DNA from 2 places in the Mesorhizobium sp. LSJC285A00 genome. Region 1 is predicted to be linked to the other one. Evidence: predicted binding sites of a transcription regulator. Region 1 holds the regulator's gene; the other holds the start of a gene.
The links. The regulator LexA, encoded in region 1, represses DNA repair genes until DNA is damaged. The targets are predictions, from matches to a motif close to TGTTCNNNNTGTGTTCNG.

Region 1 (3,138 bases):
GCCGAGCGCGGCGTGCAGCAGCTTGTAGATGTTGATCGAGGTTGTGTCGCAGACCACCGTCTGCCCGTCAGCCGCGCCGATCAGTCGTCCGAGCTGATCTCCCAGTTCCACCGGCATGTTGAACCAGCCAGCCGTGTTCCAGGCGCGAATGAGGTCCTGCGCCCATTCCTGCGTGGCGGCCTGTTGCAATTCGCTGAAGACGGCTGGTGACGCGGCACCCAGCGAATTGCCGTCGAGATAAATTACGCCTTGCGGCAAGACAAAGCGTTCACGCATGGAGCGCAGCGGATCGGCGGCATCCATTGCTTCGATTGTAGCGAGATCGGGTGTCGTGCTCATGATCCGGCGCCCCTCCATGGACAAACGCGCGCGGCGGAGCCTGCCGCCCAAACATGCCGGCGATCTTGAGTGATCGCCCTTGAACTGTCAAACATTATATATAATTCACCCATTGAAAGGCTTTGATATATAATGATCCGCCGAGCGTTTATGTCTGATGGATCACGATGCTGGATGACGAGCAGACCTCGAAGACGGAAGTGGCCTATCGCCTGCTCAGGCGCGATATTCTTGCGACCCGGCTGGCGCCTGCCGCGCCGTTGAAGCTGAGCACGCTGCGCAACACCTACGGCATCGGCTGGACGCCGTTGCGCGAGGCGCTGTCGCGGCTGGAGGCGGAACGGCTTGTGACCGCCATCAGCAACCGCGGGTTTGCGGTCGCTCCCGCCTCTCGGGCGGAGCTCGAGGATTTGGCGCGTGCGCGGCTGGTGGTCGAACTGCCCCTGCTGGTGGAATCGATCGAGAAGGGCGACCGTGAGTGGGAAGACGCAGTCGTTGCCGCCCACTATCGTCTCTCACGGTGCGGGTCTGTTCTCGACGATCCATCGGATGATGCGGTCGACGCGTGGTACGAAAAACACGATGCCTTCCATGCGGCGCTGCTCAGTGCCGCGACATCCAGCTGGCTGCTGCGCTTCAATGCGACGATTTCCGACCAATTGCATCGCCATCACCGCTTTCTGGGTCTGGTCCCGACGCTGCGCGCCGCCGCCGGTCGCACGGATGGACACCGGAAGGCCGTGGCGGCCCTGCGCGACGCCGTGGCGATCGAACACCATACCGCCCTGATGGAAGCGGCCCTCGATCGCGACGTCGAACGTGCGAAAACTCTGATGACCGCTCACATCGGCTACACGCTGCAGGTCTATGCCCAGAGCGAACCCGGCGCGGATGCTGCGCAGCCCCGTCCGAAAAGGAAGCGGCGGTCGTAGCCGACGCGCAGGGCACTTTGGCTTCGTTTCACCCGTTGCCGGCAATGGGCGCAGGCGGCGCTCGCAGCGCCGAACGTTACGCTGAACAAAACGTCAACACATTCATTAAACTTTAAAAGGTTGCGGAACACAACTGGAACAGATAGTGTTTGTTCTGGGTTTGTTTTTTCTGATTCTGGTTTCAGAACCCTTGGGGGCCGCGATGCTGACGCGCAAACAACATGAGCTTCTGATGTTCATCCATGAACGCCTGAAGGAGAGCGGAATCCCGCCGTCCTTCGACGAGATGAAGGAAGCGCTCGACCTCGCCTCCAAGTCCGGCATCCACCGCCTGATCACGGCGCTTGAGGAGCGCGGTTTCATTCGCCGGCTGCCGAACCGGGCGCGCGCGCTGGAAGTGCTGCGGCTGCCCGACTCGATCGCACCAGGCCTCAATGCGGCGAGGAAGTTTTCGCCGAGCATCATTCAGGGCAGTCTTGGTCAAACCGGCCAAGGGCAAGGCGGCCAAGGACAAGGCGCGTTGGGCCAAGGCGGTCTCGGCCGCCAGATCAAGCCGGGCTCGCCGTCGCGTTCGATGTCGGCCGGCAATGACGATGCCGTTTCCGCGATTTCAATCCCGGTTATGGGACGCATCGCCGCCGGCGTGCCGATCGACGCCATCCAGCATCAGACCCATTCGATCTCGGTGCCGCCCGATATGATCATGGGCGGCGAACACTACGCGCTCGAGGTCAAGGGCGATTCGATGATCGAGGCCGGCATTTTCGATGGCGACACGGTCATCATCCGCAATGCCGACACAGCCAGCCCCGGCGAGATCGTGGTGGCGTTGGTCGACGATGAGGAAGCGACCCTGAAACGCTTCCGCCGCAAGGGCGCCTCGATCGCCCTGGAAGCCGCCAACCCGGCCTACGAGACCCGCATTTTTGGACCGGACAGGGTGAAGGTGCAGGGCAAGCTTGTCGGATTGATCCGGCGCTACTGAGCCGGCTTGGGTTTGTACTTTTCACGCTGGTTGTAAGGCGGCAGGCCGCGCGCTTCGCGGGAGAAGCGGCGTTGCTCGTGCCAGGGGCGATACGGCTTGTCGACGGCGAAGCGGATGGTTGGCGCTGCAGCTGCCGATTGCGGATCGAAGAAGACGGCGGCGCTGCCGTCGCGGGCCAGCTGTTTCTTCGTCACGACCAGCACCAGCGGGTCGCGGCACGGATTGTAGGCGGTGGCGTCATCGATGACGATCAGGCTCGCGAAGGCACAGGCCGGCCGCGCCGTCTTGCGGTCTTTCGCAAGCGCTACAATGGCTCCGGAAGGGTGCCGGGCGATACAGAGATCGCCGGTGCAATAGAAGGGCGAGCCGGGCGGCAGATCGAGCGGATCGAGATCGAACCGCGTATCTGTTGCCTCGAAAATCTCAGGTGGGATAATGGTTTCGGCCCGCAGCGCCCGTTTCCAATTGTCCGTGGTGAATTCGTTGGAGCGTTCGCGGTTGAGGGCGAGTTCGCCGCCACCGATCGGCATGGCCACCAGATGCGCATCCTCGGATATGAGCACGTCTGGCGTAAGCACCTGCGGCACCGTCAACAGGCCGGCCAGCGCGAAAGGCACGGCCGCCAACCTGAGCCAGGTGGTGGCCATGGTGGCGATGACGAGGGCGACCGCCACTAACAGCACCGAGCGGATGGAGATCAGCCCGACGGCGTCGACCGGCGAGCGCTCGGAAATCCAGGCCGATATAGCGATCATCGCCATCAGACCCTTGCCCATCACATAGAGGAACGGCCCGTCGGCGCCGAACGGCATCGCCAGTGCGCTGAGCACGGCAAAGGGCATGACGATCAACGAAACAATCGGCATCACGGCCAGATTGGCG
Region 2 (3,138 bases), on a different contig from region 1:
AGTCGGGGCAGAAAGCGGAAACGACTGTCGCCAAGCTGGGACAGACACTCTTCAATCCTTCGGCGGGAACCGTCAGTCGAAAAATCATCGACCACCACGCACTCGAACGCAGTGTATGTCTGCGCCGCTACGGATCGGATCGCAGTGTCGATGAATGCCTCTTGATTGAAACAGCCTACGCAAACGGATACGGTTGGTAGCGCGATGTGAGAACCAGCCCCGCTTGGGACGATGTTTTCTTTCAAGAGGCGCTTCTCCGTACACCAGATTTGATCGCCTGAGATATTCCGTCGGTCAAATGGCGATGTTTCTTTGCCAAATTTCTCTCTGTCGAAGCGAGTTTTTCTCCGCACTCAAGATCGCAATTGCCGCATGTTGACCCTACAGCACGGGTATCACCCTCCTACCAAATTCGAGATTGTCAGAGCCATGCTGCGTCATGGCCACAAACTCAGAAAAGGGCACCCTTCCGCGAAGTCGCAACCTGCTCTTCAGGCCAGTATGCTGTCGGACGATCCGTTCATATCCTATTCGGGAATGTCCGGTACGCCGCTCGGATTAGCAAGTCATATGCCTTTTCTTCCACGCGGCCACCGCGCCTGGTTTCTCATCTCGCCAACCTGGTCCATCGAAAACAGTGCTAGCGTCAAAACCATCCGGACCTATGCCGTTCTGCATAGACTCAAGAACCCCCGTCACGCGCTAATCTTCCTATCCAACACTCAGGCAGAGGCTGATCTGTTGAACCAGTCCGGCGAGGCCGCCGTCCTGCACAACAAGACGTCAACAACCTCCGAACACATATTCAGGCCTCTCGATGACGTCCCTGTAGAATTTGATGCAATCTACAATGCGCAGCTGGCTCCGTGGAAGCGCCATGACTTGTCGCTTGGCATCCAGCGTTGCGCATTTGTCTTCTATCGAGATTCAAGCGGATCCTCCACGACGGAGTCGGAAAGAGCGCGAATAAATCGGCATAGGGAGCTCGCGCCGCATCACGTCTTTATCAACGAGTTTGACGGCACCGGCAAGCCGGTCCGATTGGCACCGGCTCAGGTGAACACGCATCTAAATCGTGCAGCCGTGGGAATCTGTCTCTCTCACCTGGAAGGACCAATGTTCGCCAGCACGGAATATCTTCTCGCGGGGCTTCCAGTGGTCACGACGCCGAACCATGGCGGCCGAGACCTTTATCTGGATGACGACTATTCGCTCACAGTTCCACCCGATCCTCGATCCATCGCGGAGGCTGTCTTAGCGCTGAAGGAGCGACGAATTCCCCGGGATTACATTCGTTCGCAAACTTTGAAACGAATCGAACGAGACCGCGGGCGGTTCATAGACCTTGTAAACGAGATTTTTCTGGAGAGCGGCTCTTCGCGCCGGATCGCCCTGCCTTGGCCTTTCCGATATCCTGTCATGGAGTGGCTTCCACCGCAGGTCGCGATCGATCGATCGCTTTCAGGTTCGGTCGATGCCTTCATCACCGCTTAGAAAGCAACAGCCTCAGATTGCCGAAGGGCCTAGTCGCCTTGTTAACGCGGTCGAGGAGGCGGAGCAGCCGTTCCATTGCTTAACCATCTTCCGTTTTTGCAACCGGCACAGCGCGCTGCAACCACCACGAATGCATGTTCCTGTAATGTTCTTGCCTTGGCCTAAAATCTATGGTTGTCTTGTCCTGACGTCGCTCGCGGTCTGAACCACAAGGCCGAGGCGAGCCGATATCCGGGGGCAGAGCAAGATGGTGGCGCGGGTTCGCACGGTGGCTTTCCAGGGCATCGAGGCCGTGCCGGTCGATGTCCAGGTGATGATCGCGCCGGGCAAGGTCGGCATGCAGATCGTTGGGCTGGCCGACAAGGCGGTGGCCGAAAGCCGCGAGCGCGTGCAGGCGGCGCTGCATGCGTCGGGGCTGTCGATGCCGTCGAAGAAGGTGACGGTCAACCTGGCGCCTGCCGACCTGCCCAAGGAAGGGAGCCATTACGACCTGCCGATCGCGCTCGGCCTGATGGCTGCACTCGGCGCCATTCCGGGCGACATGCTGGCCTCCTATGTCGTGCTCGGAGAATTGTCGCTCGACGGCACCATTGCCGCGGTCGCCGGTGCGCTGCCGGCGGCGATCGGTGCCAATGCCGAGGGAAAAGGCCTGATCTGCCCGTTCGGCTGCGGGCCGGAAGCGGCCTGGGCGGGCAAGGATTTCGACATATTGGCGCCGCGCAGCCTGATTGCCATCGCCAATCATTTTCGCGGCACGCAGGTGCTGTCGCGGCCCGAGCCCGGCATCCATGTCTCGGCCCGCGACCTGCCCGACCTTTCAGACATCAAGGGCCAGGAAAGCGCCAAGCGGGCGCTGGAAGTGGCGGCGGCCGGCGGCCACAATCTGTTGATGGTCGGGCCTCCCGGCTCGGGAAAATCGATGCTGGCGCAGAGGCTGCCCTCAATTCTGCCGCCACTGGCGCCCAAGGAACTTCTTGAAGTCTCGATGATCGCCTCGGTGGCCGGCGAGCTCGGCGAAGGCAAGCTCACCGACCGGCGGCCGTTCCGCGCCCCGCACCATTCGGCTTCGATGGCGGCAATGGTCGGCGGCGGCATCAGGGCGCGGCCGGGCGAAGTATCGCTTGCCCACAACGGCGTGCTGTTCCTCGACGAGTTTCCCGAATTCACGCCGCAGACCTTGGATGCGCTGCGCCAACCGCTGGAGACCGGCGACTGCATGATCGCGCGCGCCAACCACCGCGTCACCTATCCAGCGCGCATCCAGCTGGTGGCGGCGATGAACCCGTGCCGTTGCGGCATGGCCGGCGAGCCCGGCTATCGCTGCCTGCGCGGTGAACGCTGCCGCACCGACTACCAGGCGCGCATCTCAGGCCCGCTGCTCGACCGCATCGACCTCAGGATCGAGGTACCGGCTGTCTCGGCCGCCGATCTGATCCGGCCGGATCGGGCGGAGAAAAGTGCCGCCGTTGCGCAGCGCGTCGCGCGCGCCCGCACCATCCAGCGCGAACGGTTCGAGCGGCTCGGCGTGACCAGCGCGACCACCAACGCGCATTGCTCGCCTTCTGTTATCGAGGACATCGCGATGCCGGATGCCGCCGGCCTGTCTCTGTTGAAGGACGCCAGCGAAAAGCTCGGCTTTTCCGC

Region 2: the regulator LexA is predicted to act here: its motif matches at 1,630-1,647, upstream of X726_RS140450 (YifB family Mg chelatase-like AAA ATPase).

What each region holds. Positions count from the first base shown of each region.
Region 1 covers NZ_AYVK01000024.1:114,381-117,518, reverse strand. The annotation lists gene kynU (kynureninase) at 1-339, opposite strand, end outside; gene X726_RS149815 (GntR family transcriptional regulator) at 507-1,271, shown strand; gene lexA (transcriptional repressor LexA) at 1,474-2,256, shown strand; gene X726_RS149825 (ComEC/Rec2 family competence protein) at 2,250-3,138, opposite strand, start outside.
Region 2 covers NZ_AYVK01000053.1:2,987-6,124, reverse strand. The annotation lists gene X726_RS0136575 (glycosyltransferase family A protein) at 1-245, opposite strand, end outside; gene X726_RS140445 (glycosyltransferase) at 430-1,494, shown strand; gene X726_RS140450 (YifB family Mg chelatase-like AAA ATPase) at 1,742-3,138, shown strand, end outside.